One region of the Streptodolium elevatio genome, then DNA from elsewhere that is predicted to be linked to it. Evidence: riboswitches for the same ligand, from Rfam matches in the RefSeq annotation. Region 1 holds a riboswitch; the other holds the start of a gene.
The links. A riboswitch is a leader RNA that binds a small molecule or an ion and turns the genes downstream of it on or off. The one in region 1 is predicted to bind ZMP and ZTP.
Positions count from the first base shown of each region.

Region 2: another riboswitch for ZMP and ZTP. It lies ahead of ACWD12_RS21990 (serine hydroxymethyltransferase); the one in region 1 lies ahead of ACWD12_RS27380 (bifunctional 5,10-methylenetetrahydrofolate dehydrogenase/5,10-methenyltetrahydrofolate cyclohydrolase).

Region 1 is NZ_JBSFVE010000016.1:160,861-176,648, reverse strand. Features, by position in the region: gene ACWD12_RS27385 (SpoIIE family protein phosphatase) at 1-1,176, opposite strand, end outside; ZMP/ZTP riboswitch at 1,909-2,020, shown strand; gene ACWD12_RS27380 (bifunctional 5,10-methylenetetrahydrofolate dehydrogenase/5,10-methenyltetrahydrofolate cyclohydrolase) at 2,046-2,891, shown strand; gene ACWD12_RS27375 (hypothetical protein) at 2,925-3,656, opposite strand; gene ACWD12_RS27370 (helix-turn-helix transcriptional regulator) at 4,002-4,850, opposite strand; gene ACWD12_RS27365 (alkene reductase) at 4,999-6,138, shown strand; gene ACWD12_RS27360 (phosphotransferase) at 6,510-7,436, shown strand; gene ACWD12_RS27355 (MMPL family transporter) at 7,516-9,717, opposite strand; gene ACWD12_RS27350 (hypothetical protein) at 9,983-10,375, shown strand; gene ACWD12_RS27345 (methyltransferase domain-containing protein) at 10,504-11,265, shown strand; gene ACWD12_RS27340 (ABC-F family ATP-binding cassette domain-containing protein) at 11,410-13,011, opposite strand; gene ACWD12_RS27335 (YVTN family beta-propeller repeat protein) at 13,243-14,976, opposite strand; gene ACWD12_RS27330 (2OG-Fe(II) oxygenase) at 15,419-15,788, opposite strand, start outside.
Region 2 is NZ_JBSFVE010000012.1:4,745-20,532, forward strand. Features, by position in the region: gene ACWD12_RS21975 (NAD-glutamate dehydrogenase) at 1-2,168, shown strand, start outside; gene ACWD12_RS21980 (LppU/SCO3897 family protein) at 2,475-3,518, shown strand; gene ACWD12_RS21985 (hypothetical protein) at 3,529-3,960, opposite strand; ZMP/ZTP riboswitch at 4,197-4,288, shown strand; gene ACWD12_RS21990 (serine hydroxymethyltransferase) at 4,376-5,668, shown strand; gene ACWD12_RS21995 (FHA domain-containing protein) at 5,696-8,338, opposite strand; gene ACWD12_RS22000 (serine/threonine-protein kinase) at 8,623-10,257, shown strand; partial or broken gene ACWD12_RS22005 (protein kinase domain-containing protein) at 10,441-11,616, shown strand; gene prfB (peptide chain release factor 2) at 12,676-13,788, shown strand; gene ACWD12_RS22015 (hypothetical protein) at 14,065-14,796, shown strand; gene ACWD12_RS22020 (hypothetical protein) at 14,973-15,161, opposite strand; gene ftsE (cell division ATP-binding protein FtsE) at 15,495-15,788, shown strand, end outside.

The DNA.
Region 1 (15,788 bases):
CTCCACCCCGTGGCCCATCACGTCCCCGATGGCCAGCATCGTCCAGCCGCCGGGCAGCCGCACCGAGTCGAACCAGTCGCCGCCGACCAGGTCCTGCGCCCCGGCGGGCAGGTAGCGGCCGACGACCTCCAGGCCGTCGCCGGGCCGCCCGGGCGTGGCCAGCAGGCTGCGCTGCAGTTCGACGGCGATGCCGTGCTCGCGGGCGTACCGCCGGGCGTTGTCGAGGCTGATCGCCGCCCGGTCCGCGAGCGCCTGCGCGACCGCCACGTCGTCGTCGTCGAAGGGCGGCGAGTCGCCCTGGCGCACCATCGTCGCGGTGCCCACCCGGGCGCCCCGGGCGGACAGCGGGACGACGAGGATCGAGTGGATGCCCGCCTCGCGGTACGGCCCGACCCGGTCCGGGCTCGGCGCCCGGCGGCCCAGCGCCTCGTCGTCCAGCTGGTTGTCGACCTCGGCACGGCCGGTCTGCAGCACGCGGGTGATCGTCGCCGTCGCCTGGTAGTCCACGTACTGTCCCGGCACGCCGAACCCGCGCATCGCCGACCGCAGCGCCGGCCGCGCCGCCATGCCGGTACGCCGCAGCCGGGTCCGCCCCTTCGGCGAGCGCGCGTTCTCGCCCCGCCCCGGCAGCACTTCGACGGTCGTGCCGTCCGCGATGGCCTCGGTCAGCAGGTCGGCGAGCTCCTGGCAGGTCGTCTCGACGTCCAGTGTGGTGCCGATCCGAACCGCGGCCGCGTCGAGGAGCAGCAGGCGCTCCCGGGCGCGCTCCAGCTCGCTCAGAAGCCTCCGGTCCTCGCTGACCTCCTGGATGACCAGGGCCAGGCCCGGCCGGCCGCCGCCGAGCGCGATGCGGTGAAAGCTCCCGCGCCAGTAGCGCTGCTCGTGCGGCGAGGACACATGCGTGTGGCCGGTCGTCACGCCCACCCGTGCGACGCCGTCCGCCAGCACCAGGCGCATGACGTCCTCGCGCGCGTCGACCTCGGGCACCACCTCGCGGACGCGCCGCCCGATGTGGTCGGCGGCCGGGACCCCGTTGATGCGGGCGAGCGCGGGGTTGACGTAGCGGAAGCGCAGATCGGCGTCGAAGACCGCGACGCCGGCCTCGGTGCCGTCGACGAGGGCAGCGCAGAGCCCGGCCACGTCGCCGAACAACTCCGACGCCTCGTCCGCCGCCATCACGCGACCTCTCCTCCCGAGCGCTCCCGGGTCACCCGCGCCCCGCGCGCACCCGGGCGGAGCGCCGGTACGCTCCGTCGCTCCCCCGACGGATACCTCCTCCGGCGCCCTTTCAGACCCGGCGGAGCGACGGGGTGCCCCAGACGTACCAGCGCCGCGCGAGGGGAAGAGTCCCCACGGCGGCCGCGGACCCGGCTCCGCGACCGGCCGCGCAGGACCTCGGGAGGCACGCATGACCGTCGTCGACATCCTCGGCAGTCGTCGACATCCCGGCACGGGATACGCCGGCATGCCCACGGCGGAGGCGAGGCCACGCACGTCGCAAGCAGCGTCACCCTCCTGCGCGACGGCGACGCGCTCGTGGTCGTCGACCCGGGCATGGTCGCCGACCGACGCGACATCCTCGACCCGCCCGCGAGCAGCTGCGCGCGTCGCGCCGCCTGGTCCTCGGCCTCGCCCCCGACCCAGTCATCCCCGGCCACGGCCCGGTCTTCCGCCCAGGACGGTCCACTCCGGAGTAGCCGCGGTGCGGGTGGGAGATCCAGGCGGGCGAGAGGTGCGGGGGCGCCGGGGGGGGTGCGCGCGGAACCCCGGCTTCTCGCGCGGTGGTCCGCGCGTGCCGGCGGATCGGGGGCACGGTTGCCGCGGCGGGCCGCGGGCCGCGGGTGTTCCGGGCCTTGGTGGGTGCCGGTGGGCTGCTTCCGGGCGGTTTCGGGGGCTCGACCTACAATGGGGCGGGGCCGTGACTGGCGCTGAGGTGGAGTACCACCGTGGAGCGGCCCACCCGACCGGACTGACGTCGGTCGGACGCGAACCCCGCGTGCCGCGCGCCTGGGCGACCTCGACACGAGATCTCTCGGGAGACGCACATGACCGCGCGACTCATGGACGGCACGGACCTCGCCCGCAGGATGGTGGAGCACACCGCGGAGCGCGCCCGAGACCTCCGCGAGCGGACCGGTGTGGTGCCGTGCCTGGCGACGGTGCTGGTGGGTGAGGACCCGGCGTCGGTGACGTACGTCCGGATGAAGCGGAACCGCTGCGCGAAGGCCGGCATCGAGTCCCGGCACATCGCGCTGCCCGGGACCGTCGGGACGGCCGAACTCGTCGACACCATCGGCGCGTTGTCGGCGGATCCGGCGGTGCACGGGATCCTGCTCCAGCACCCGGTGGGCGAACACATCGACGAGCGCGCGGCGTTCGACGCGATCGCCCCCGAGAAGGACGTGGACGGCGTCACCAGCATGTCGTTCGCGGCGATGAGCTTCGGGCTGCCCGGCTTCGTGTCGTGCACGCCGGGCGGGATCATGCGGCTGCTCGACGCGTACGACGTGGAACTGGCCGGCCGTCACGCGGTCGTCGTGGGCCGCAGCGCCATCCTCGGCAAGCCGGCCGGGATGCTGCTGCTGGCCCGGAACGCCACGGTGACGTACTGCCATTCGCGTACCCGGGACCTGGCGGAGATCGTCGGGCAGGCGGACGTGGTGGTCGCGGCGGTCGGGCGGGCCCGGCTGATCAAGGGCTCGGACCTCAAGCCCGGCGCGGTGGTCGTGGACGCCGGGTACAACGAAGGCAACGTCGGCGACGTGGACTTCGAGGGCGCGCTCGAACGGGCGAGTCTGATCACCCCGGTGCCCGGAGGCGTCGGGCCGATGACGATCGCGCTGCTCCTCGAGCAGACCCTCGACTCCGCGGAGCGGGCCGCCGCGGCGTAGCGCGGCCGGTCGAGCCGCGTCGGCAACGCCGCGCTAATGGTCGACGTTGGGATCGGCAGAGGGCCCACTTGTGGCCGAGGGCGGCTCCGGCGGTCGCTGCTTGGGCGTGTTGCTGTCGGCAGTGTCGTCGACGGAGTGGACGACGGGGTCGTCGGCGGAGTTGTCGGCGGGATCCTCGGCCGCCGCGGCGGCGTGGGCGTACACCGCCTCGACCCATAGCTCGCGCTCCCGGTCCGCTTGCCGCCGGGTGACCAGGGCGACGAGCGTGATCGTCGCGCCGCACACGGCGATCCAGGCCAGTGTGGGTACGACGGAGGCGCGGTCGTCGTCCCGGAGGCCCACCAGGTCCGAAAGGCTGGACGACATCAGCTGCCGGGTCCCCAAGGAGACGCCGCCGCCGACCGTGGCCTGGGTGGCCGCCGCGGCCGCGACGACGAGCAGCCATCCTCCGAACAGGGGGCCGCGGCCGGGCACTCCGTTCCCGATCGCTCGCGCGGGGAAGCCCACGGCGTCGGCGCACCGCAGGCGCATCGAGGCCGCGTCGGCGCGCGCCGTCACCAACCACACCGCGAACGCCAGCGCGGCGGCGACCCCGCACACCAATCCGACGGCATCGGTACCGACCACCCAGCCGTCGGCGGCCACGACGTCGTGTGCGGGGTTTCCGTCGCCGTCGACGATGTCCTGGACGATCTGGGCGCGGTGGAGCCGGGCGAAGATCTCGGCGGCACTCGCCGCGGCGGCGACCACGAGGAGGGCACACACGGAACCGGCGAGCGGGCCGGTGCCTCTGGGGCGCGGCAGGTCCGGTCCGACGAAGGCCGCGTCTCCCGCGATCCCCGCCTGTTCGGGGTGCCCGGCGTGCCCGGTGCGGGCCGGGTCCCAGGGCCAGGCCCGGTTCCGGCCGTGGTCCCGACCCTGGTCCCCGCCGTCACCGTAGCCGTGCGCCTCGCCCTGGTCCTGCCTCGCGTCGTCGAACCTCTCACCGCAGTTGGTGCACCCCGCGCTTCGCGTCGACCAACCGCCACAGCGTGCGCACAGCAATGTCGCCCCCCCAATGGCCGTTCCCGCGACGTACCGGACGACGTACCGGACGTCGAGGATCCCATGTCAGGGCCGCGTGGAGAACGACTGCGTGCCCAGCGCGGCAAGGAGGTCCAGCGACTCCTGGTCGCGCGAACCGGGGGCCGCGGTGTAGACGACGAGTCGCAGCGCCGATCCGGTGGCGTCCAGGACATCGCAGTCCAGCGCGAGGCGGCCGACCTCCGGGTGCCGGACGATCTTGAGCTGTGAAGTGCTGGACGAGATGTCCGCACCGCCCGTCCAGCGGGACTCGAACACCGGGCTGCACGAGCGGAGTTCGTCGATGAACCCGCGTACGCGCGGGTCCTGGGGATAGCGGGCGAGGCTCGCGCGCAGGTCGGCGACGGCGTACGCCTCGAAGGCCGCCGCCTCCTCGGGCGTACGCACCACGCGCGACGGCCGGCCGGTGAAGTGGCGCCGCAGGACGTTGGGTTCGCCGTCGTCGCCGGTCACGTCGTCGCCGAGCAGGGCGACGGCCAGCGAGTTGGCCAGCACCACGTTCCATGTCGGGTCCACCGCCACGACGGCGGCGTCGTGCAGGCGGTCGATGATGCGCTGCACCCCGGGAGTGACATGCGTGGACGCGATGCCGGGTGCGGGCGAGGCGTGCCCGGCGAGGCGGAACAGGTGGTCGCGCTCGTCGTCGGTGAGACGCAGCGCCCGGGCGAGAGGGCCGAGGACGGCGGCGGAGGGTCGGCCGGCCCGTCCCTGTTCGAGCCGGGCCAGGTATTCGACGGAGAGCCCGGCGAGGGCGGCCAGCTCTTGGCGGCGCAGCCCCGGGGCGCGGCGGCGCTGTCCTACGGGCAGGCCCGCCTCGGCCGGGCCGAGGCGGTCGCGCCATGCGCGCAGGGAGCTGCCGAGGTCGGTGCGGTCCATACGCCCATTGTCGCCGGGCGGCCCTCGGGACCGGAGTGCCGAGGGTCGCCCTGCCGGTACCAGCATGATCTTGGCCTCCTTGTCCCGGCCGGGCGCTCGCAGGATGGTCCCGCGGTCCGGGGAAGGGCCCGTGACGAGGAGGAACACCATGCGTACGAGCGTTGCCGCGACCCTGGACCAGCCGCTGCTGGCGGCCGTCCGGCTCGGCCGGCTCACCCTGCCCAACCGGGTCGTGATGGCCCCACTGACCCGCGCCCGGGCGTCGAACGAGGACCGGACGCCCACGGAACTGCACACCGCGTACTACGCGCAGCGGGCGAGCGCGGGACTGATCGTGACCGAGGGCACGTGGGTGAGCGAGCGGGCGGTCGGATTCCTGAACGTGCCCGGGATCCACTCCGACGCGCAGGTGGCCGCCTGGCGCCGGGTGACGGACGTGGTGCACGCGGTCGGCGGGCGCATCGTGCAGCAGTTGTGGCACTCGGGTGCCGCCTCGCACCCGGACCACCTCGGCGGGGCTCTCCCGGCCGGGCCGTCGGCGGTGAACCCGCACGAACAGTCCTTCACCGCCGAGGGGTTCAAGGCGACGCCGACGCCGCGCGCGATGACGCCCGCCGACATCGCGGACACCGTCGCCGAGTTCCGGCGCGCGGCCGCGAACGCGCGGCGGGCCGGGTTCGACGGCGTTGAGATCCACGCTCTCGGCTCGTCCCTGTTCCCGCAGTTCCTGAACCCGCGGCTCAACCGCCGCACCGACGCGTACGGCGGCGACCCCGCGCGGCGCCGGCGCCTGCTCCTGGAGGTCGTGGACGCGGTGGCGGAGGCGTGGGACGGGCAGGGGCCGGGCATACGCCTGTCCCCGTACTGGTCCGCCGCATGCTTCGCGCCCGACCCGGAGTCGCTCGCGGACTACGAGGCGCTGGTCGTGGCGCTCAACGACCACCCGGTGACGTACCTGCACCTTCGCGGCCGCGACCTCGATGCGCCCGGCGCGCGGCCGGACACCGAAGCGATCGCCCGCTACCGACGGCTGTTCGACGGGCCGTGCATCGCCAATCTCGGCTTCGACCGCGAGTCCGGCAACGCCGCCGTCGCGCACGGCGTGGCCGACGCCGTCGCCTACGGCACCGCTTTCGTCGCGAACCCGGACCTGGTCGAACGGTTCGCCCTCGGCCGCGAATTGGCCGCAGGCGACCCGACCACGTACTACGCCGGAGGCGCCGAGGGCTACGCCGACTACCCGGCGAGCACGACGGGTACGACAACCACGAGGGTCACCGAAAATTGACCGTCCCGGAATCGGGACCCTGCCTAAGATCGGCCGAATGCCCCCCGCCCGACTGCACCTTCAGGACTACGCCGACGCCGCGCTGCGGAGCGGTCCTGCGGGCGGGCTTCGGGGGGCTCGGACTTGGCGCGGTGCGGCTTGGGGTGTACCGGCACAACACTCCTGCCCTTCGCCTGTACGAGCGCTTCGGCTTCCGCACAGTGTCGACCCGGCCTCTGGCGCCAGGCGTCGGGCCGGGTGGGAGGTGTGCGAGATGCTGCTCCCGCGGTCGGCGGGCTGCGGCGACGGCGAGATCGGCGCGTTAGTGGGATAGTCGCCTCGCTGCGGCACGGGCACGATCAGGGGGCTGCCGACGACGGGGAGGGCTTGGCGTGGCCGATCACACGGCTTTGCGTCCGCACGAGATCGCGCACGTGTGCGCCGCGTACGGGCTTTCGGTCCGGGAGGTCACGCCGCTCACGGGCGGCACCATGAACGCCAACCTGCTGGTCGACGCCGGGGGCGCGGGGCTGTTCGTGCTCACCGTGCTGGCCTCGCGCGAAGTGGCCGCGGTTTCCCGGCCCGTGGGGGTGATGCGGTGGCTGGCATCGTCGGGGTACCCGACGAGCGCGCCGCTGGACGGCGACGGTAAGGGGCCGCGCGGCAGGGCCGTCATCGTGCGGCCGTACACGCCCGGTGTCTGCCACGACGCCCTGCCCGCGCGGCTGCTGCCCGCCGCGGGCGCGGTGCTGGCCCGGCTGCACGGGCTCGGGGTGCCGCCGCGCGAGTTGCGGTTGCCGGAGAACGGCAGACGGTTGCCGGACGGTGCCGCGGCGATGATCGAGGGCTTCCCGGACCGGGAGTTCGCGGCGTGGCTGCTGCGCAACGTCGCCGAACCGCCGTTGTCGGACCTGCGGCGGTGCATCACGCACGGAGACCTGTTCGCGGACAACCTCGTGGAGACGTACGCCGGTTCGCTGCACGTGCTCGACTGGGAGACGGCCTCGGTCGACGATCCACTGCTCGACCTCGGCATGACCGTGGTCGGGCTGGGCGTCAAGGACGGAGTCATACGTACCGAGCGCGTCGCGGCGCTCGTCGACGGGTACCGGAAGGTGCGCCCGATCTCCCCGGACGACTTGCACCGGCTCCGCGAACTCTCCGTCTACGCGGGCTCGATCGTGGCCTTCAACCGGTACGTGCGCCGCTCCGACCCCCGCGCGCGGCCGTTCGCGGCGATGGTCTCCGCCGTCGACGGCCTGCGGGCCGCGTGGCCCGTGGTCTACGGCCGGCGTCCCATGGTCGGCCAGCGCAGGTGAGAAGCGCCTGACGGGGTACGGCCCTTCGTGATGTGAAGGGCCGTACCCCGCTGTCATGTCCCGGAGGCGTCGGCCGCGGTCAGCCGTGCTTCTCCAGCTCCACCTTGGGCAGGATCCGGGCCAACGGCGCCGGGAGCCACCACGCGCGTGGTCCCATCAGCTGCATCGCGGCGGGGACGATGAGGCATCGGATGATCACCGCGTCGACGAAGATGGCGAAGGCCATGCCGAAGCCGCTCTGCTGGAGCGCCCGTTCCGGGCTGAACAGGAAGGCGCTGAAGACCACCACCATGATGGCCCCGGCCGCGGTGATGACGGAGCCGGTCTGCGCGAGGCCCTCGCGTACCGCCACGCTGTGGTCCTTGGTGCGTTCCCACTCCTCGTGCATGCGGGACACCAGGAAGACCTCGTAGTCCATCGAGAGGCCGAACGCGATCGCGAAGAGCACGACCGGCACCCACGGTTCGATCGGTCCGGGCTCGACGCCGAACCAGCCGTGCTGGAAGACCAGGGCCATGGCGCCGAGCGACGCCCCGATGCTCAGCAGGTTGAGGACCGCGGCCTTCAGCGGGATGAGCACCGAGCGGAAGACCACCATGAGCAGCACGATCGACAGGCCGACGACGATCACGATGAACAGCGGCATGCGTTCGGCGACCTTGTCCGAGTAGTCCTCGGCCGCGGCCGTCGCGCCGCCGACCAGGTACCTCACGCCGGTCGTGTCGCCGAGGCGCGGCAGGACGTCGTCGCGCAGGTGCCCGACGAGTTCGGAGGTGTCCTTGTCCTGCGGCGCGGTGGTCGGGAAGGCGATGACCGTGGCCACCAGGCCGTCGTCGGTGGGCATCGGGTCGGCGACCGCCGCGATGCCGGGGGTGTTGCGCAGGGTCTGCGCGGCGGCGGCGCCGGCGCGGGCGGCGAGTCCGTTCCCATCGGCGCCACCGGCCCCCGGGGCACCGGCGGTTCCGTCGACGACCACCACAAGTGGTCCATTGAACCCGGCGCCGAAGCCGTCCGCGAGCAGGTCGTAGGCTTTGCGGCTGGTGCTGTCCGCCGAGTCGTTGCCGGCGTCGGAGAAGCCGAGGCGCAGGTTGAGCGCCGGCACGCACAGTGCGCCGAGCGCCACGACCGCGATCAGGAGGGCGAGCAGCGGGCGCCGCTGCGCCGCCACGCCGATCCGGCGCCACGTCGTGCCCTCGGGTGCCTTGCCCTTCGCGCTGCGCTTCGCCGCCCGGGCGGGGAACTGCCGGGCGAAGCGCGGTCCGAAGATGCCGAGCAGGGCGGGCAGGAGGGTGACGGCCCCGAGCATCGTCATGAAGACGGTGAGCGCGACGGCCAGCGCCATGCCCTGCAACGAGCCCAGCCCGAGGGCGACAAGGCCGAACAGCGCGAGGATTACCGTGCAGCCCGCGAAGAACACCGTGCGCCCGGCCGCGTCCAGCGCGGTGGTCGCGGCCCGTTCGGGGGTCTCGCCCTTGACGAGCTCGCCCCGGTACCGGGCGAAGATCAGGAGCGCGTAGTCGATGCCCACGCCGAGGCCGACCAACGCCATGATGTAGGGCACCCATTCGGCGAGGGTGAACACGTGCGATGCGATGACGACGACGGCGAGCGCCGAGCCGACCGCGAACAACGCGGTCACGATGGGCAGTCCGGCGGCGATCAGGGTGCCGAACATGAACACGAGGATGACCAGCGCGGCCACGATGCCGGCGGCTTCCGCACCGCTGCTGTCGCTCTCCGCGAGCACCCGGGCGGCCTCGCCACCCAACTCGACCTGCAGGCCGTCCTGTTCGGCCGTCTTGGCGGCCTTGAGGATCTTCTCGGTGTCGGACTCGGCCATGTCCTCCGAGGTGCCGTGCAGAAGGACGGTGGCGTAGCCGATGCGGCCGTCGGGGGCGATAGCGGAGGGGTCGGCGTACACGCTGCGCACCTGGGTGACCTTCGGAGCCCCGGCCACCTGGCCGAGCATCGCCTCGACGCGCTGCCGCGTCGCCGGGTCGCGCAGGTCTCCGTCGGAGCGCAACACGATCTCCAGGGTGTCGCCCGCCTGCGCCGAGCCGTGCTCGTCCAGCAGGTCGACGGCCTTCTGCGACTGAGCCCCGGGGATCGTGTAGTCCTCGCGGTAGTCGCTGCCGGCCACGGTGGCGCCGCCCCAGACGCCGACAAGGACTGCCACCCACAGTCCCAGGGCGAGCCATTTGCGGCGTTGGGCGAATCCGGCGATGCGGGCGAAGATCCCCGCCCGCACCGGTATTTGGACCTTCTCTTCACTCAGCGTCATGGGTGCTTCCCGTGGAGTGGAATCCGGTGGACCTGGTTCGCCCGCTTGACGGGATAGCGGTCCGATGTGTGACATCGGCCCGTGCGCGGAATCCGCGTGCTCCTCGAAATCCGCGGAATCCTCGGCGGCCCGGCAGACGCGGCGGACCGTGGTACGTGCGGGGCAGCGGACCGGCAGGCTGACAGGCGGTCGGAAGGCGCCTCCGGCGCACGAATCCGGTCATTGCGGGGGCGCGGGGCGTCGTTCGTGCGCAAGGATCCGCATCATGACGTGGATACCGGACGCGTACACACTGCCGACCGGGGACCATCCGCTGCGGGCGGCGGCCTTCGACGCGCTGTTCGCCGACGCCCTGGTGGGCGCGGGGCGCCTGGGCGCGACACGCGCCCGCCTGGTGTTCGCGGCCGCGGCCGAGGCCCGAGTACGCGACCTGGTGACGCGCGACCAGGCGTGCCGGGCGCCGTTCCGCTTCACCGTCGAGGAGCCCGCGTTGGGCCGGGTGGCCGTGGAGGTGGCGGTGCCCGAGGAGCACACGTCGGACCTCGACGCGTTGGTGGTACGCGCCACCGCCGCGGCGGGCGCCCGGCTCGCCGCTCCCCTGCCCAAGTCGCCCCGCCCCACCCCCGCCCCAGGCGCCGCGGGCAGGGAACTCTCCTGACCTGGCTGCAAGTTGGCCCGTTCGAGGGTGCCCCACGCCGCGGCGCCCGAGCAACCGCGGGCACGGCGGCCCAACCGGACGGCCGGGCAATCCCCGGGGTCGACGACGCGGCCTGCGAGGATGGCCTCATGTCACGTACGTTCGACCATCTCGTCGCGGAGGCGGAGTCCGTCTCGGTCGCCGGGTGGGACTTCTCCTGGCTGGACGGCCGCGCGACCGAGGAGCGGCCCTCGTGGGGCTACCAGCGGTCGATGGGCGAGCGCCTCGCGGTCGCCACCGCCGCGCTGGACGTCCAGACCGGCGGCGGCGAGGTGCTGGCCGGTGTTCCGAAGCTCCCGCCGCTGGCCGTGGCCACCGAGTCGTGGCCGCCCAACGTCGCGAAGGCGACCCGGCTGCTGCACCCGCTCGGGGTGGTCGTGGTGGCCGATGAGGACGAGCCGCCGCTGCCGTTCGGCGGCGACGCGTTCGACCTGGTGGTGAGCCGGCACCCGGTCACGGTGTGGTGGGACGAGATCGCCCGCGTGCTCCGGCCGGGCGGCACGTACTTCTCGCAACAGGTCGGTCCGGCGAGCGTGTTCGAGCTCGTCGAGTTCTTCCTCGGTCCGCAGCCCGAGGAGGTGCGCCGTGCCCGGCACCCCGACGACGCCCGCCGCGACGCGGAGTCGGCCGGCCTGGAGGTCGTCGACCTTCGCGCCGAGTCGCTGCGCACCGAGTTCCACGACATCGGCGCGGTGGTCTACTTCCTGCGCAAGGTGATCTGGCTGGTCCCGGGCTTCACGGTCGCGCAATACCGGGACCGGCTCCGGGAGTTGCACGACCGCATCGAGGCGGAGGGGCCGTTCGTCGCGCGGACCACCCGCTTCCTCGTCGAGGCGCGCAAGCCGGGGTAGCCCGCCCGGGCACACGAACCGGCGCGAACCACCGCGGCCCGGCGCGGACAAGGAACGGCCCGGCACGGACAAGCGAGGTCCGCGGACCGGCCGGTCGGCCGGTCCGCGAAACCTGCGCCTGAGACACCGGGGCGGCCCAGCCTCTCAGGCCAACGCCACCAGGTCGGCGTACTCCGGGTTCCAGAGGTCCTCCGTCCCGTCCGGCAGGACCAGGACACGGTCGGGACGCAGGGCTTCGATCGCCGCTTCGTCGTGCGTGACCATGACGATCGCACCCGGGTACGCACCGACCGCGCCCAGTACTTCGTCCCGCGACAACGCGTCGAGGTTGTTGGTCGGCTCGTCGAGCAGCAGCACGTTCGCCCCGGAGTGGACGAGGCCGGCCAGCGCCAGCCGCGTCTTCTCGCCGCCGGACAGCACCCCGGCCGGCTTGTCCGCGTCGTCGCCGCGGAAGAGGAACGCGCCCAGCACGCGCCGCGCTTCGTCGTCGGTGAGGTGCGGCGCCGCGGCGGCCAGGTTCTCGCGTACCGTGCGCGCCGGGTCGAGGGTGTCGTGCTCCTGCGCGAAGTAGCCCAGCCGCAGCCCCACTCCGGGCACCACACGGCCCGAGTCCGGCGCGACCGCACCCGCGAGGATGCGCAGCAGCGTGGTCTTCCCCGCGCCGTTCAGGCCGAGGACGACGATGCGCGCGCCCCGGTCCACCGCGAGGTCGACGCCGGACAGGACCGCGCGTCCGCCGTACGCCTTGGCCAGCGACACCGCCCCCAGCGGCATCCGTCCGCACGGCGCGGGTTCGGGCAGCCGGATCCGCGCGACCTTGTCGGCGCGCCGGGTCGGCTCCAGGTCGGCGAGCATGCGGTCGGCACGCCGGGCCATGTTGCGGGCGGCGACGGCGGTGGACGCGCGGGCGCGCATCCTGTCGGCCTGCGCGTGCAGCGACGACGCCTTGCGCTCGGCGTTGGCCCGCTCGCGCGCCCGGCGCCGGTCGTCGGCGTCGCGCTGCGCGAGGTACGCCTCCCATCCCACGTTGTGCACGTCGACGGTCGTGCGCTGCGGGTCGACGTGGAACACGCGGTTGACGGTGTCGGCGATCAGCCCGGTGTCGTGGCTGATGAGCACCAGGCCGCCGCGGTACGACGCGAGGAAGCCGCGCAGCCACGCCACCGAGTCGGCGTCCAGGTGGTTCGTCGGCTCGTCGAGCAGCAGCGTGTCGTGGTCGGCGAACAGGATGCGCGCGAGTTCGACCCGGCGGCGCTGGCCGCCGGACAGCGTGCCGACGGGCCGCGCCAGGGCGTCGTCGGGCAGCCCGACACCGGCGGCGACGCGGGCGGCCTCGGCCTCGGCCGCGTAGCCGCCGCGGGCCTCGAACTCGGCCTGGGCGCGGGAGTAGGCGTCCATCGCACGTTCGAGCGCGTCGGCGGTCGTGGCCGCCGCCATCGCGGACTCGGTCGCGCGCAGGCGGCGTACCGCGCGGTCGAGGTCGCGGGCGGACAGGATGCGGTCCACCACGGCCATCCGGGGGTCGGCGGCCCGGGGGTCCTGGGGCAGATAGCCGACGGAGCCCCCGCGCGTGACGGTGCCGGCGGCCGGGGCCGCCTCACCCGCGAGCGTGGTGAGCAGGGTGGTCTTGCCCGCGCCGTTGCGGCCGACCAGGCCGATGCGGTCGCCGGGGGCGATGGTGAAGGAGATGTCGGAAAGCAGCAGGCGCGCGCCGACGCGCACGTCCGCGCCGCGGACGGTGATCATGGGATGACGCTCCGGGATAGCTCATGGACACACGGGTGGCGTGGAAGCGTGTGTCGGAGCTAGGACAGCCGGGGCGTAGACATGCGGCCGAGTGTACGTGAGCACGTTTCCGGACCGCGAAGGATTTTGCGGGACGCCGCGCCTTGCGGCACGGTTCGCGGGCGCTCGCCCGTCTCCGTCCCGGTCCGGCGGGCGGCTTCGGGGCCGCCCGCCGGACTGCGGCTCACCTGGTCAGGGGCAGGTGGCCAGCAGGATCGACACCACGGTGCAGCTCGCCGCCGCGGTGTCGTTGGCGGGGTTCGGGTCGGCCGGTGCGGAGGCGGTGCGGGCGGCACTGACCTGGACCTGCCCGAGCGAGAGCAGGCGCAGCGGGACGCGGAACGTCTTGTTCGCGCTGGATCCGCCGACGATCGTCCCGTACATGCAGGTCACGGTGCCGGGTGCGGCGGTGCATCCGGCGGACAGGTTGGTGGCGCCGGCCCCCGGCGGCAGCGTGGCCGTGACCGTCGTCGAACCGGCCGGAGCGGGACCGGTGTTGCGCGCGGTCAGGGTGTACGTGAGGTAGGGCACCAGGAGGCCCAGTTGCGTCTGGGTGGTGACGTCTACGTCGATGTCCGCGCTCGGCGGGGCGTCGACCGAGGTGGCCTGGCTCGCGGTGTTGTCCGCGGGTTCCGGGTCGGCCTCGGTCGCCGTGGCGGAGACCGCGGCGGTGAGCGTGCCGGTCGCGGTCGGCGTCACGGCGACGGTGACGGTGGCCGCGGTGCCGTCCGCGACCGTCCCGAGCGCGCAGGTCACGGTCGGTGGCGCGAGGGTGCACGAGCCTTGGGAAGGCGTGGCGGAGGTGATCGTCCGGGCGGCGCCGGACAGCGTGAGGGTCGCGATCGTGCCGGTGGCGGCGTCCGGCCCCTGATTCGCGAACGTGGCGGTGTACGTCAGCGGAGCGCCCTGGGTCACGGGGTCGGCCGAGTCGGTGACGGCCGCGGCCAGGTCCGCGGTCGGTGGGGTGCCCGCCGACGACACGGCGACGGCGTACGGCAGTTGGCCGACGTCGACGGTCGCGGTGACGCCGTTGGCCACCGTGTCGAGCACCGAGACCGTGTTGGCGTGGGCGTTGGTGACGTACGCGCGGCTGCCGTCCGGGGACACCGCGACGCCGAACGGGCCGGCCCCGACCGGGACGAAGGCGGTGACGACGTGGGTCGCGGTGTCGATCACCGCCACCGTGTTGTCGACGCTGCTCGTCACGTACGCCCGCGAGCCGTCCGGGGAGATCGCGAGGCCGAACGGGCCGACGCCGACGGCGATCGTGGCGGTCACGGTGTTCGTGGGGATGTCGATTACCGAGACGTTGTGCGAGTCCTGGTTGGTGACGTAGGCGCGGGAGCCGTCCGGGGTGACGGCGATGCTGCTCGGACGCGCGCCGACCGGGACCGTGGCGGCGACGGTGCCGGTCGCGGTGTCGATGACGGACACCGTGCCGGCGCTGTTGGCGGTGACGTACGCGCGCAGGCCGCTCGGGGACAGTGCTATGCCGAACGGGCCGTCGCCGACCGGGATGTTCGCGGTGACGGTGTTCGTCGCCGTGTCGAGGACCGACACCGCGTCCGCGCCGAGCGCCGTGACGTAGACGGTGCCGCCGTCGGGAGAGACCGCGGCGTTGACCGGGACGGCCCCGACCGGGACGGTCGCGGTGACGGTGTCGGTGGCGGAGTCGATCACCGAGACCGTGTCGGAGCCGCTGTTGGGGACGTAGACGCGGCTGTCGTCCGGGGACACCGCGACCCCGCTGGGCGCCGAGCCGACGGGGATCGTGGCGGTGACCGCGTTGGTGGCGGTGTCCACCACGGACACGGTGTCCGAGCTGAGGTTGGCTACGTACGCCACCGGCGCGGGCGGCGCGAGGGCCCGCGCTTCCTGGGCCGTGAGCGCGACCAGGCCGGAGACGGCGAGGGCGCCGGAGGCCACCAGCGCGGTGAACCGTCGGCGCCCTGCGGCACGCCTCTCACGGGTCGTTCGGGTCGTTCGTGTGGTACGTAAGGCTGAACTCGAGGACATGGGCCCCTCCCCACTCGGCGTCCGCCCGCGCACGGCAGCGCCGACTGAGGTGGCGGGGTTGCGGACCGTGCGGCCCCGCCCCCGGTCACGCCACCGGGGAACCGGCGCCCGCTACGGTGCGAACATCCCTGAAAGACAACGAGGTTGGTTCCCTCGGAGGGCTCAGAATGGCATCGGGGACGAACCCGGCAGGGCCGAACACACACATCGGTCGGACCAGGGCACAATCCGACTCCGCAGACGAACGCAACCGCCAGCAACCGACCACCCGGCCGCCGTTTCGGACACCCGGCAGGCACGGCTGCGCACGCGGAGGACCCGCAAGGGCCCTCGCGGGCGGGCCGCCGACCGATCACTCGGCGTCGTGGAAGACGATGCCGAGCGCGTGGCGGCGTCCGGTGCGGACGGTGCTCACGCCGTGCCGCATCGGGGCGGCGGACCAGCCGCGGACGGAGCGGACCGGGCGGTCGCGGGTGGTGAAGACAAAGCCGCGGCCCCGCGGCAGCGTGGTCGCCATGCCGCGCGACTGGGCACGGGGGCGCTGCTCGACGAGCAGGAACTCGCCGCCGGTGTAGTCCTCGTGTGCGACGTCGAGGCCGATCACGACCTGGAGGGGAAAGACGAGGTCGCCGTACAGGTCGCGGTGCAGGGCGTTCCAGTCGCCGGGGCCGTAGCGCAGGAGCAGCGGGGTGGGGCGTACCTGGCCTGCCGCGTGGCACATG
Region 2 (15,788 bases), on a different contig from region 1:
TGCCGCCTACGCAGGTGGTGCGGCACGACGGCGACGACACGTACCTGGTGGTCGCGGCCGACAAGGGCACCGCGACGTTCTCGGACATCGCCAACGAGGTGGCCGGGGCATACGGGTTCTGGCTGGGCGACGCGTTCGCGTCGGGCGGCTCGGCCGGTTACGACCACAAGGGCATGGGCATCACCGCGCGCGGCGCGTGGGAGTCGGTCAAGCGGCACTTCCGCGAGCTGGGCCACGACACGCAGACCCAGGACTTCACGGTCGTGGGCATCGGCGACATGTCCGGCGACGTGTTCGGCAACGGCATGCTGCTGTCGGAGCACATCAGGCTGGTCGCGGCGTTCGACCACCGGCACATCTTCCTGGACCCCGACCCGGACGCGGCGGTGTCGTACGCCGAGCGCCGCCGCCTGTTCGACCTGCCCCGCAGCTCGTGGGCGGACTACAACCCGGACCTGATCTCGGCGGGCGGCGGGGTGTTCCCGCGCAGCGCCAAGTCGGTGCAGATCACCAGGCAGGTGCGCGAACGCCTGGGCCTGGCCGAGTCGGTGACGCGCCTGGCGCCGGCCGAGCTGATGAAGGCGATCCTGCAGGCGCCGGTCGACCTGTTCTGGAACGGCGGCATCGGCACGTACATCAAGGCGTCGTCGGAGTCGAACGCCGACGTGGGCGACAAGTCGAACGACGCGATCCGCGTCGACGGCGGCGCGCTGCGCGTCAAGGTGGTCGGCGAGGGCGGCAACCTGGGCTGCACGCAGCTCGGGCGCGTGGAGTTCGCGTTGGCCGGTGGCCGGATCAACACGGACGCGATCGACAACTCGGCGGGCGTGGACACCTCGGACCACGAGGTCAACATCAAGATCCTGCTGAACCAGGTCGTCTCGGCCGGGGACATGACCGGCAAGCAGCGCAACACGTTGCTCGCCGAGATGACCGACGAGGTCGGGCGCCTGGTCCTGGAGAACAACTACGACCAGAATTACGCGCTGGCCAACGCGGTCGCCCAGGCCCCGGCGCTGCTGCACGTGCACATGCGCTACCTGCGCAAGATGGTGCGCGACGGGCAGCTCGACCGGGACATCGAGTTCCTGCCGAGCGACCGCCAGCTGCGCGACCGCCAGCAGGCGGGCGTGGGGCTGACGCAGCCGGAGCTGGCGGTGCTCCTGGCGTACACGAAGATCGTGCTGGCCCAGGACCTGCTGGCCTCCGCCCTGCCGGACGACGAGTACCTGAACGGCGAACTGCACCGGTACTTCCCGACCGCGCTGCAGGAGCGGTTCGGGGCACAGGTCGACGCCCACGCGCTGCGCCGGGAGATCATCACGACGCGCGTGGTCAACGACCTGGTGAACCTGGCCGGCATCTCGTTCATGTTCCGCATGCGCGAGGAGTCGGGCGCCTCGGCGCACGAGGTGGCCCGCGCACACCTGGCGGCGCGTCAGATCTTCGGCGCGGACGACGTCCTGGAGCGCATCAAGGCCCTGGACAACCAGGTCCCGGCGGCGGTCCAGACCCGGATGCGGCTGCACATGCGGCGGCTGGTCGAGCGCTCCACGCGCTGGATGCTCAGCAACCGGCGGGAGATCGACGTCGCGGCGCAGATCGCGTTCTTCTCCGAGGGCGTCGCGGACGTCGCGGCGCACCTGCCGAAGCTGCTGCGCGGCAGCGACCTGGAGTGGATGGACGGCCTCTACAAGGAGTTCACCGACGCCGGGGTGCCGCACGACCTGGCGACGGTGGTGGCCGGGTTCTCGTCGGCGTACGCCGCGCTCGACATCGTCGAAGTGTCCCGCGACTCCGGGCACGGCGTCATCGAGGTCGCCGAGGTGTACTTCGATCTGGTCGACCGGCTGCCGATCGCGATGATGCTGGACCGCATCATCGAGCTGCCGCGCGACGACCGCTGGAAGTCGATGGCCCGGGCGTCGCTGCGCGAGGACCTGTACGCGGCGCAGGCCGGCCTCACCTTCGACGTGCTGTCGTCGGGCGGGCCGGAGGACACGCCGGAGCTGCGGTTCAAGGCGTGGGAGGAGCGGAACGCGTCGGTGATCAACCGGGCGCGGACGACGCTGGAGGAGTTGCAGGAGGCGGAGACGTACGACCTGGCGACGCTTTCGGTCGCCATGCGCGTGATCCGGACCCTGCTGCGCAGCGGCAGCATGAACTGACGCAAGTGTGATCTGACGCAAGTGTGATCTGACGCAGTGTCAAGTTCGGCCTGAACCGGGCGGTTCGGACGGGCTTGGGCTTGTGCGGGGCCGCAGGGAGGTGTTCTCCTTGCGGCCCCGCTGTCGTCTCCGGCTGGTCATCCCTTGATGAACGCGGGTCAATAGTCGAAGGTTGGCGGGCACGTCCGTACGTCGGCGTACACCGGTACGGTCACACGTGCGCCGGTACGTCAGCACATCCGTACGTCAGTACCTTTCGCACCTGGCCCTGTTTCGCCCGCCGCCGTTCGTGTTTCGGAGGCTTGGATGCACGACCGACCGGAACCGGACGAAGTCCAACCGACCCCGTACCTGCCCGCTTGGCTCGACGGAGCTCCGTCGTACGAGCAGGAGTACGGACGCGAGTACGCGTTCGAGCACGACCAGGGCCCCGGGCCGGGCCCGGCTGGGCCCGCCTACGCCGGCCCCGAGTACGGCGGTCCGGAGTACGGCGCCCCCGAGTACGGCGCCCCCGAGTACGGCGCCCCCGAGTACGGCGGTCCGGAGTACGGCCGCCCGGAATACGGTGGTTCGGAGTTCGGAGGCTCGGACCACGGGGCGCACTACGGCGCGCAGTACGAGGCGCACTACGGGTCGCCGCAGTACGGACCGGGCGACTTCGACGAGCCGCCGACGCCGTACCAGCAGTTGGACCGGTACGAGCCGTACGACTACGGCGCCCACGGATACCGGGGCGAGGGCGACCAGTTCGGGCAACCCCCTTCGTACGGCGGAGGCATGCACGCGGATCGGCCGCGGCCGGGCGAGATGTCCGCGACAAACCAGGCAAATCCCCCGGCGGGTCAGCAGTACTACCCTCGCCGCCCCGTGGCCGACGAGCGGCCGTCCGGCGCGCTGGTCCCGCGCGCCAACGATCCCGCAAGCGTCCCGTCGCGCCGGGAGCGCAGGGAGGTCGCGGGCCGCGGGGAGGGCGAGGACGGGCGCGGGAGCCGAGCGGGCCACGACGTCGGCGGGCGCGTCCGCCTCGGACGGCCGATGCGCCGACTACTGGCGTTCGCCGTGGTCGCCTGCCTCGGCGTCTTCGGCTACTGGGGCTGGACGTTCTACGACGGGGAGCCCGCGGACGTCCGCGAAGGCAGCTGCATCGCGGCGCTGGGCGGCACCGACGTCAAGCCGATGGACTGCACGAGCGGTGCCGCGAAGTACACCGTCCTGGAGGTCTTCAAGGGCGCTGCGGACGCGACGACCTGCGCCGTCGTGCAGGGCGCCACAGATCCGATGGTGGTCCACCGAGACGGCCGTACCGACGTGTGGTGCGTGGCACCGAATGAACGTGCCGGAAGCGGTTGATGACAGAGTGTCAGGGACGTGACGCGCGCTCGGCCGCTTCGGGCCGGCGCGGCGCCGGGATCTCGTTCTCCAGCAGGAGCAGGTCGTCGCGCCTGCGGTCCTTCAGCAGCCACCACGCGCTCAGGTAGAACGCGGCGGGCACCCCCGTCGGTGCGAGCAGCCACAGCGGGCCCTTGAGCGTGACGACGAGCATGGCCGCCCACAGGTGGAACACTCCGAGGGTCGCGGCGCGGCCGAGCGCACCGTACCCGTGGCGGAGCGTACTGCGGACCGCGAATATGCTCCCCGCGCACAATGCGGCCAGCGCGGCGGACAGAATCGCGGTCAGTGCCAGCATTCCGTCGAGCCCGGAGAGCCGGTCGCTCTCCTCCTGGCGAACCGCGGCGGCCATGACGCCCAGCGTCCCCGCGCCGAGAAGCAGCGCGGTCCCCTCTACCGCCAATACGGCATAAAGCGTACGCAGCAGCGCTGTTCGGCGGCTGCCCCTCATTTGTGCCCCCGCTTTCCTACCCGCCCCAGGCAGCCTCTCCAACCGGTCTTACTGGGGCAATCCCCGTGTTATTTGTTAATCACGTTACGCCTGATGGACCTTGCCAGACTCGGCGACCCCCCATGGTGGCGGATCTGTAACGATCGTGGGCCAAGTCGGTGGCCGTGTCCGGCTCCGGTGGAATAGCGTGTTCGTGCCGCGACTGGCGTCGACGTGGAACCGACCACGAGGAAGCGGCAGCGAGCGATTGCGCGCGGTGCCGTCCGCCTGGGCACCCGGGTCCCGACCTGAAGGCCGACCCGGGAGGAAGCCCGTGGCATCCGTCGAAGCATCCCCGACCACCCGTACGTCCGTGCACAGTCCGTCCGTGCCCAGTCCGTCCCCGGATGGTCGGTCCGGGCAGCGCCGGCCCGCGCTCCACGCCACCGACCCCGAGATCGCCGCACTCGTCCGCGACGAGGAGCGCCTCCAGACCGAGACGCTGCGGATGATCGCGAGCGAGAACTACGTCTCCGCGGCCGTGCTGGAGGCCACCGGCACGGTGCTCACCAACAAGTACTCCGAGGGCTACCCGGGCCGCCGCTACTACGAGGGCCAGCAGGTCGTGGACCCCGTCGAGGAGTTGGCCTGCGCCCGCGCCCGGGCGCTCTTCCGCGCGGAGCACGCCAACGTGCAGCCGTACTCCGGTTCGCCCGCCAACCTCGCCCTCTACCTGGCCTTCGCGAAGCCCGGCGACGCGGTGCTCGGCATGTCGCTGCCGATGGGCGGGCACCTGACGCACGGCTGGGACGTGTCGGCCACCGGCCGGTGGTTCCGGTCCAGTTCGTACGGCGTGCGCCGGGACACCGGCCGGATCGACCTCGACGAGGTCCGCTCGATCGCCCTGCACGAACGCCCCAAACTCATCTTCTGCGGTGGTACGGCGGTGCCGCGCGCCATCGACTTCGCCGCCTTCGCGGAGATCGCCCGGGAGGTCGGTGCGGTCTTGGTCGCGGACATCGCGCACATCGCCGGCCTGGTCGCCGCCGGTGTGCACCCGTCCCCGATCGGCCACGCCGACGTCGTCTCCACGACCACCCACAAGACGCTGCGCGGCCCGCGCGGCGCGATGATCCTGTGCGGCGCCGAGCATGCGAAGGCCGTCGACAAGGCGGTCTTCCCGGGCCTGCAAGGCGGTCCGCACAACCACACGACGGCGGCGATCGCGGTCGCGCTCCGCGAGGCCGCGACGCCCGAATTCGGCGCCTACGCCCGGGCGGTGGTCGCCAACGCCCGCCGCCTGGGCGAGGAACTGGCCGCCCGGGGCTTCGACCTGGTCTCCGGCGGCACCGACACCCACCTGCTGCTCGTCGACCTGACCTCGCGCGGCGTGCCGGGCAAGCCGGCCGCGAAGGCCCTCGACCGCGCCGGCATCGTCGTCAACCACAACGCCGTTCCGTACGACACGCGCCGCCCCTTCGACCCCTCCGGCATCCGCATCGGCACCCCCGCGCTCACCTCACGCGGCATCGGCGAGGAGCACATGCCCCTGGTCGCCACGTGGATCGACCGCATCGTCGACGCGGTACGCACCGGCCGCACCGGGGTCGAGGAGCAAGTACGCGCCGAGGTCCGCGAGTTGACCGCCGCCTACCCGGCGCCGGGCCTGCCGGTCGACTGACCCGGGTGGCGCGGCCGCTGCCCCGGCTCACCAGAGCCGGGGCAGCGGGGCCGCACCAAGCTGGTCGGCCGCGCGGCGCAACGTGCCGACGAGCAGCGCGAGATCGGTCGGTCCGATGAGTGGCCGCCCGCTCGCCGCGGTGGCCGTGGAGCGGCGCGTAAGCGGCGCTCCCATGTCGGTCCAGTCCTGGCGGACGGCGGTCGGGCGCAGCGTCGCGGTGCGCGGCATGCGGCCCGTCACACGGCCCGCCTGGAACGGGTGCACCGCGCCGTCGGATCCGCGGATCAGGGCCCGGCCCGGGTACTCGTCGTCGAGCGTCGCGGCGTCGTCGATGTGGATGAGGGCGTGGGACGCGGTCGCGTCGTCGGTGCGCAAGGCGACGCGCAGCTCGGCCTCGGCGGTGGCCTCGATCGACCCGGCCAGCGCGGGCTGGCCGGTCGCGACCGCGAGGTGCACGCCGAGTGCGCCGCCGCGGTGGACGATGTCGGCGAGGCCCTTCACGAGCCCGGGGAAGCGCCCGGCCAGGCGCTCTATGTCGTCGACCGCGACGAGCACGCGCGGCAGCGGGGAACCGTGCTCGTCGCGGTACGACGCGAACCGGTCGCCGCGCAACAGGTGTTCACGGCGCGCGAGTTCGTGCAGCACGGCGGAGACGGCGTCGGCGGCGCGCGAGGCGTCGGGCTCGTCGAGGTAGCCGATCGTGTGCGGGAGTTCCGCGCACGCGGCGATGCCGTCGGGTGCCTCCTGGGGGTCGATCGGCGTGCCGCGTACGAGGACGACGCCCAGCTGGTCGGGGCGGTTGGCGACGGCGAGGGACGTCACGAACGCGGCGAGCAGTTCGGTTTTGCCGGAGCCCGCCGTACCGCCGATGACCATGTGCGGGCCATCGTTGTCGAGGTCGACGGTGATCGCGCCACGCACATCCGCGCCGAGCACGCCGCGCGGGCTGCGGCCCCCCTCGCGCCACGAGCCGAGCACCTTGGCCGGCGTCATGAGGTCGAACCCGAGCAGGTCGAGCAGGCGCACGGTCTCCGGCAGCGGCGAGACGGTACGCGCGGCCGCCTCGCGCAACGGGGCCAGCGCCCGGGCGAACCGGTCGGCCCAGGCGGGGGAGACCGCGTCGGCGACGATGTCCTCTATCCGGTTCGGGCCCGGGCCGATCAGCGACAGCCGCGTGCCGACCTCGCCGGCCACCCGGCCGATCACCGAGCACTGCAACGGCAGTTCCTCGGCACGGTCGTCCAGGCACAGCGCATGGACGCCCGCCGCGGGCCCCTCGGCGAGCAGCCGGACGAGTTCGGGCCGCGCGGTGAGCGTGCCCGCGCCGTCCATGACCACGACGGTGCGGCGGCGTCCGCGCCCGCCCCGGTCGCGGTCGAGGCGGTCCAGCAACTCGCCGGTGCGGGCCAGGACCTGGTCGCGGTTCAGGCCCAGCAGGAGGCGGCAGTCCTGGCCGTCGGTCGGGCGGAGCTGGGGCAGCCAGCGCAGCCACGCCCAGTCGGCGGCGGTCGCCGGATCCGCGCACAGCAGCACGAGTTCCAGCTCGTGCGGGCCGTGCAGCGCGGCGAGTTGGGCGACCACGGAACGCGCCAGACCGAGCAGCCTCGGCCGCGGACCGGCCAGCCCCAGGACGGAGTCGCGCAGCGAGACGGTCACCGGTGCGGCGTACGCGGTCAGCCTGCGCACCCCCTCGCTGGAGGTGACCGAGACCTCGGAGGGGATGTCGCCGGTGCCGAGGCGGACCGCGAGGCGTTCGGCCGGGTCGCCGTGCCGCTCCCAGATCCGGACCGGGACCGCGGGTCTGCCGCTCTCCGCGGCACCGGCGTCGAGGGCGGCGAGGAGCAGCGCGGCGAGATCGGGGCTGTGCGCGCGGCGTCTGCGGACCTCCTCGACGACCGCGAGCCGGGCCTGGTCCTCCAGACGGGCGCGCTCGGCGGCCACCGCGCGCCGGCGGCCGGCGAGCCCGAGTCTGCGGCCGGCGGGCTCGTCCGGCAGGTCGACGCGTACCTGCTCGACGGGCGGCGAGGGCTGCCGGGGCAGGCGGGGCAGGACGACGTGGCCCAGGCCGTCCGGACGCGGGGCGTCGGGTGCGGCGTGCGGATCCGGGTCGTACGGCAGCGGCAGCACCGCGGTCAGGGTCGTCTCGCCGAGCCGTAGCAGCGAGCCGGGTTCCAGGCGCATCGCCTCGGCACCGACCGGCATGCCGTCCAGCGTGGTGCCGTTCGTCGAACCGAGGTCGGCGACGCGAACGTGGCCGCGCGCGCCGGGAGTTATCGTCAGTTCCGCGTGCAGGCGCGACAGATCGGGGTCGCCGAGCCGGATCTCGGCTTCGGGAGCGCGGCCGATGCGTACGGTGCCCTGGCGCAGCAGATGCACGCCGCCCGCGTCCGGCCCGCCCACGACCCGCAGTTCGGGAGATCCGACGGCCGGCGACGCGGGGCCGGGACGCCCGACGGTCACCAACGCACCGTCCACGAGCGGCGGTCGGCCCAGCGGGGTGTTGTCGGCAAGCCGCGTGTCGCCAACCCAGAACCGCTGCCCGTCGGTCCCCGACGTGGACCGCAACGCGCCCGCGACGGCCCCGAACGTCGTCCCGGTGGGGGCGGTGACGAGCACGTCCGCCCCCGGTCCCTCGCCACGGGACCCGAGCACGGTCAGCCGGATCTGCATGCTCCTCCGTCCGCCCTGCCACAGCGTTGCCTGCGTACCGCGCGTGAACCGCACGAGTTATGCGACGTGCACAGTACGCATCCTCGCATCCGCGACGAGGATGGCACTCCTTGAACGCAGATGGGAATGATCTTGCGGGGCACATCGCGTCCGCCGACCGGTGGGACTGTGCGTGATGAACCGGTTCCGGGCTCGGCTGCGTCCCCACCCGCGAGGGGCGCTGTGCCGGCCCCTGCGTGCGCCCTAAGGTGTGCGAACAGCTGTCAGTACGTCTGGGGAGCGCAGTGGACCGGCCGGTCGGAAGCAAGTACCTGCTCGAGGAGACGCTCGGGCGGGGCGCCAGCGGCACCGTGTGGCGCGCGCGAGTCCGCGACACGGGCGAGGTCGTCGCGGTCAAGGTGCTGCGCGAGGAGCTCGCGGGCGACCCCGACGTCGTCACGCGCTTCCTGCGCGAGCGCTCCCTGCTGCTGCGGCTCAGCCACCCGAACCTGGTGCGCGTGCGCGACCTGGTCGTCGAAGGCGAGCTGCTCGCGCTGGTCATGGACCTCATCGACGGACCGGACCTGCGCACGTACCTGCGCGACAACGGCCCGCTGCCGCCCGTCGCCGCGGCGCTGACGATGGCCCAGGTATGCGACGCGCTGCACGTGACACACGCGGACGGCGTGATCCACCGCGACCTCAAGCCCGCCAACATCATGCTCAACCGCAACGGCGACTCGCTCTACCCGATGCTCACCGACTTCGGGATCGCGCGCCTCGCCGAGTCGCCCGCGCTGACACGCACCCACGAACTGGTCGGCACCCCCAGCTACGTCGCCCCCGAGTCCGCCGAGGGCCGCCCGCTGACCCCGTCCGTGGACATCTACGCCGCGGGCGTCGTGCTGTACGAGCTGGTCGCGGGCCACCCGCCGTTCACCGACTCCAACCCGATCGCGCTGCTGCACCGGCACCTCGCCGAAACGCCGACCCGGCCCGCGAACATGCCCGACGCCTATTGGCTCGTGGTCGAGCGCTGCCTGTCCAAGCAGCCGGAGCGGCGCCCCGACGCGCAGGGCCTCGGCAACGTGCTCCGGCACGCCGCCGAGGTGCTGCAGGGCAGCCGGGCCGACGACGGGTCGCTGCGCCGCATGCTCGACGCCGCGGCGATCGGGGGAGCGACGGCGGTCGGCGGTGCGGCCGGTGCCGCGGGCTTCGGCTCGGGCAGCGGACCTGGTGGACCGGGCGGCCCCGGCGGCCCCGGCGGCCTCGGTGCTCCGGGTGCCGACGACCCCACCCGCGTGGTGCCGCGTTCGGGCTCCGGCGTACCCGGCCCGCCGTCGGCGCCGCCCCCGCCGCCGCCCGCGCAACGTCCGCCGCAGCCGCCCGCGCCCGACCGCACGCGCGTGATGGACGAAGTGCCCCCGCCCTACCGCCCGTCGTCGCAGCCGCCCGGGTACCCGCAGCAGCCCCTTTATCGCGACGAGCCGGGGTACGCCCGCCAGGGCGGCGGTCCGTCCGCCGGGCCTCCCGCCGCCCCGCCGCCGTACCGTGCGCCTGAACCGCCGCCGCGCCGCGAACCGCCTCCGCCGCCCCCGCAGCGCCGCGATTCGCAGCGCCCGCCCGAGGTCGAACCGCCGCGCCGGCGGCGCGAGCCACGGGAACCGCGGGAGCCCCGGCGCAGGGGCGGCTTCCGTCCGTCGCGCATCCCCGGGGTGGGGTGCACGCTCGGCTGCCTCATGCGGCTGGTCGTGATGGCGGCGATCCTGTTCGCCATCTACTGGTTCAGCCCGCTGCGCGACTGGGTCAACAACGCGATCGACGTCTTCGGCGAGGTAAAGGGCTGGTACGAGAAGGCCAAGGACTTCTTCGACGGCGGCGGTGACGGTGGCAACGGCGGCGGCAACGGTGGCACCGGAGGCGCCGACACGAGCCCGTGAACGGCGGTGCCCCGCAGGCCCCCGCGGGCCCGTCGCGCGCCGCCCAAAGATCGACAAAGCGCTTCCATGACGGTGCGACACCCGGTCGCGGATCCGCCACACCACGCTGGTTCGAGGTGTGCGCCAGGTAGCCTTCGGGCACGGAAGTCCGAAGTCGAGGCATGCCAAGGACACGGAGCAGCAGTGGCACGCAGGATCGGCAGCCGGTACGTCGCCCTGAAAGTCCTCGGGCGCGGCGCCAGCGGCACCGTCTGGGCAGGCGAGGGACCCGAGGGTCCCGTCGCCATCAAGCTGCTGCGCGAAGACCTCGCGTCCGACGAGGTGCTCGTCGCGCGCTTCGTCCAGGAGCGGACCGCGCTGGTCAGCCTCGACCACCCCGGCATCGTCGGCATCCACGACCTCGTCGTGGACGGCTCCGACCTCGCCCTCGTCATGGACCTGGTCGACGGCCCCGACCTGCGGACCCGGCTGGAGAAGGAGCGCGTCCTCACCCCGGCCCTGGCCGCGGCCGTGTGCGCCGACGTCGCCGAAGGCCTCTCCGCCGCGCACGCCGAGGGCGTGATCCACCGCGATGTGAAGCCCGAGAACGTCCTGTTGGACACCGCGCACGGCCAAGTCCGGGCAAAACTCACCGACTTCGGCATCGCCCGCCTCGTCGACGCGCCGCGCCGCACCCGGGCCACCCGCATCATCGGAACGCCGGACTACCTCGCACCCGAGATCATCGAGGGCCTGCAGCCCACCGCCGCCGTCGACGTGTACGCGCTCGGCACCGTGCTGTACGAACTCCTCACCGGCTGGACCCCGTTCGGCGGCGGCCACCCCGGCGCGGTGCTGCGCCGCCACGTCACCGAGCCGGTCCCCGGCATCCCCGGCCTGCCCGCCCCGGTCGCCGAAGTCCTCGCCGCCTGCCTGTCCAAGGCCCCGGCGGCCCGTCTGACGGCCCGCGAGGTCGGCGAGCGGCTGCGCGCCGCACAGCCCGCGCTCGCGGGGCTGCCGCGCTTCGACGTACCGGCACCCGACGGAGGCGGCCACCCCGACCGCGGCGAGACGCCGCCCCCGCTGCCCGCGGGCGTCGTGCCGCTGGTGTCCGGAGCCGAGCCCGACGCGACCCGCGACACGCACACCAACCTCGCCCGCCCGACCTTCGCCGCGCCGCCGATCGCCGCGTCGCGGCGCCGCAGCACGCACCGCAAGCGCCGCAACCGCACCGCCGCCGTGGTCGGCACCGTCCTCGTCCTGGTGGTCGCGGGCGGCACCGGCTGGTGGTTGTTCGGCAAGGACGACGAAGCCCCGAAGAAGCAGGAGCCGGTCGGCTCGACCGTCTCGCCGTCCGGGACGCCCGCCGCTGCCGCACCGGCGGCCGTGCCGCCGCCGCCCGCCTCGTCGGGCTCCGGCGACCGGGCGGCGCGCGTTCCGGTGTGGGACAAGTGGACGCAACTGCCCGCCGCACCCGTGTCGCTCGTCGGCGGCCCGGGCGCCGCCCGCCCCGCGGGCGCGCAGACGTACGTCGTGCAGCGTGACGGCACCGGCCAGCCCTGGTACTCGGCCGGCGACGGCGCGAAGTTCGGCGACTGGCAGAAGCTCCCCGCCTTCAAGACCGGGGAGGACCTGGCCGTGACCGCGCCCGGCCCGGGCCGGGTCGACGTGCTCGCGGTCGGCGCCGCGGACCGGCTGCTCTACCGGTGCAGCTTCGCGGACGGCGGCTGGGGCGACTGGATGCGGGTCGACACCAGGACCAGGATCACCGGCGCCCCCGCGGCGACCGGCAACGGCGACCGCCTCGAAGTGGTCGTGCGCTCCGGCGACGCGCTCATGTACGGGACGCTCGCCGGCGCCAACTGGACCGGCTTCACCAAGGTCCACAAGGCCGGGATCATCGAGCAGGCCCCGGCGCTGACCGCGTCCGTGCCCGGCACGATGGAGGCGTTCGTCGTGCGCGCCGGCGACCACGCGCTGCTGCAGGTGACGTTCGCGGCCGGCGACTGGCGCGAGCCGCAGCGGGTCGGCACGTTCGGCGCGGGCGGGCGGCCCGCCACCGCGTGGACTCCGAACGGCGGGCTGGCGGTCGTCGTCCCCGAACTGGGCGGCCAGGCAGGCCAGGGCGAGTCCGCGGCGACCCCGACCGGGCCGTCCGGGCAGCCGCAGGGCAGCGCCGGGCACCTGGTCGGCGCGGTGAGCCTCGGCGACGCTTGGCGGCCGGTGTCCCTGGACGCCACCGCCCCCGACGGAGTCGCCGCGGTGGCGGCGACTCCCGAGCGGGTCGACGTGTACGTCCGCGGGCAGAACGGACGCGTGCAGGTCGCCGTCCCCGCGTGACCGCCGCGGCACCGACCGCGGGACCCCCGCCGCACGCCCCGGCCGCACCGCCCGCATCCGCCGACGAAGCGGACACGCGTGGACCAGTACGATGGGGGCGTGGCTGCCATTGATCCTTCCGAAGAGCTGAAGTCCGTCGAATCCACCATGGAGTCGATCGAGGCGGTCCTCGACCTGGACAAGATGCGGGCCGACATCGCCGAGCTCAACGAGCAGGCGGCGGCGCCCGACCTGTGGGACGACCCGGAGAGCGCGCAGAAGGTCACCAGCCGCCTGTCGTTCCTCCAGGGCGAGCTGCGGAAGGTCGAGGACCTCCGCCGCCGCATCGACGACGTCCAGGTTCTCTTCGAGCTGGCCGAGGCCGAGGACGACGCGGACACGCGTACCGAGGCCGAAGGCGAGCTCACCGCGATCCGCAAGACCGTCGACGAGCTCGAGGTGCGCACGCTGCTGTCGGGCGAGTACGACGCCCGCGAGGCGCTGGTGACCATCCGCGCCGAGGCGGGCGGCGTCGACGCCGCGGACTTCGCCGAGATGCTGCTGCGCATGTACACACGCTGGGCCGAGCGCCACAACTACTCGACCGAGGTCTACGACACCTCGTACGCGGAAGAGGCGGGCATCAAGTCCGCCACCTTCGCGGTGAAGTCGCCGTACGCGTACGGCACGCTCTCCGTCGAGCAGGGCACGCACCGCCTCGTGCGCATCTCGCCGTTCGACAACCAGGGCCGCCGCCAGACCTCGTTCGCGGGTGTCGAGGTGCTGCCGGTCGTCGAGCAGACCGACCACGTCGACATCGACGAGTCGGAGCTGCGCGTCGACGTGTACCGCTCCTCGGGCCCCGGCGGCCAGGGCGTCAACACCACCGACTCCGCGGTGCGCCTGACCCACCTGCCCACCGGCATCGTCGTCTCCTGCCAGAACGAGCGCTCGCAGATCCAGAACAAGGCGACCGCGATGGCCGTCCTCCAGGCCAAGCTGCTGGAGAAGCAGCGTCAGGAGGACCGGGCGAAGATGGACGCGCTCAAGGGCGACGGATCGTCCTGGGGCAACCAGATGCGCTCGTACGTCCTGCACCCGTACCAGATGGTCAAGGACCTGCGGACCGAGTTCGAGGTCGGCAACCCGCAGTCGGTGCTCGACGGCGACATCGACGGGTTCATCGAGGCGGGCATCCGCTGGCGCAAGCAGCAGCAGACGGCGAGCGCGTAGTCGGAGCCCGGCGGTAACGGGCGGATCCGCCCGACGGCATCGCGCCACGCTGCCTGCCTACCTGGCAGTTGCGTGATTCGCCCGATTCGCTATACCCACCCGGCGCCCGGAATCCCTCCTCAACTCCCTCAATTCTTGAGCGAAACTTAAGGCGAAAAGGGATATCACCCGGCAACCCCACGCAGATCGTCATTGACGCCTGGCAAGGCTCCTGGCAAGGCTTGACCGCCGGACGGGAAGAAAGATCAGCTGGGGGTTGCAGGAGTGACGAACACAATGCGCGCCCGAACGGCTCGCATAGCCGCGGCAGTTGTCTTCGTCGCGGGCGCCTCGCTCGCGGTCGCGGGCATGGCGGCCGCGGAGGAGCCGGACCGGTGCGCGACGAACCCCTTCGCCTCGGGTTGCGAACTCGACCTGGGCATCGGGCCGTCGGCGAGCGGGTCGCCGGAGCAGGAGGGCCTCCTGCCGGTACCGGACACGGGGACCGAGACGACGGCCGAGGACGGCAGGAACAACAACGGGGGTGGCAAGGACGACGAGCCGTCCTCCGGGACGCCGTCGACCACGTCGCCCGCGACGGGCACCACCTCGTCGCAGCCGCCCGCGACCGGCACGACGCCGCCGGTCACGGGCCCGCCGGCCACCACGCCGCCGTCGACCACGCCGCCCGCGAGCCCGCCTGCCACGACCCCGGGTCAGCAGTGCGACATCGCACGCGGCGGCGTCGACTGCGGCACCGCGGCCAAGAGCCCCTCCGCGCCCTCCGGTGAGGGCGGCGGAGGACCGCAGCGCAACTACGGCGGCGGCTCGACGCCGAGCGCGGGTGCGGCGGCGGCCGGTTCGACCGGTACCACGGCGGGCGCCGGCACCGAGCTCGCGAACACGGGCCAGGGTGCGAACCTCGCGTTCGTGGTGGTCGGCGGTTCGGCGATGGCCGCGGGCGGATTCGCCTTCACGGTCCTGCCGGGCCGGCTGAACCGGCGCGGCGCGGGAACCGCGACCGCGTGACCTCGTGAGGCCGGACAATCTGTGACAGCACAAAAGGTGAGGGCCCCGGGGACTGCTCCGGGGCCCTCACCTGTCACGTCGTCCGTCGTACGGTGCGTACCGCCGTTCGAACCGTTGTGCGCGGTACCGGGCGCCCAGCCCGCCGCAGTCGCGCGGGCCCGTGCCGGACGCTGCGCTCAGCCCGCGAAGCGCTGCACCAGCAGCGCCGCCACGATCACGACCGCCGCGAGCACGGCGAGCAGCGTCGGGGAGATCTGGGGGCCCCGCTCGTCGGCCAGGCGCTGGCGGGAGGCACGGCATACCGAGCACCGGCCCTCGCTCACGGGGCCGGAGCAGTTGGCGCACACGAGGTGCTCCCACGTCATAACGTCCTCCTCGGCCCTGCGGGCCCGACCGGCCTGGTCGTCTGCTGTAACGCTTTCGAGGCCCCGGGAAGTTCCCACCGCCTTCCACTGTGCCGCTTACACTCCTGGGATGGCCACGTCCCATGACGTACCGCCCCTGGCCTTCGCGCCCGGCCGCGGTGGCGGTACGGTCCCTGGGACGCACGAGCCACGGCCCGGGCCACGGACACGATCCGTACCGCGGGGCGTGACCGCCCGGGCCTTGACGGCCCTCCCGAGCGGTGGAGCACCCTTCACCTGCTCTGCCCCCGTACGACGCCCTTGCCCCCTAGGATGGCGCGCTGTGATGCAACCGTGATCCGATTCGACAACGTCACCAAGACCTACGCCAAGCAGCCGCGGCCTGCGCTGCAGGACGTCTCGCTCGAGGTCGAGAAGGGCGAGTTCGTCTTCCTGGTCGGTTCGTCCGGCTCCGGGAAGTCGACGTTCCTGCGCCTGGTCCTCAAGGAGGAGCGGCCGTCCACGGGCAACATCTTCGTGGCCGGCAAGGACCTCGGGAGGCTGTCCAATTGGAAGGTGCCCGCACTGCGCCGCCAGATGGGCACGGTGTTCCAGGACTTCCGGCTGCTGCCGAACAAGACCGTCCGG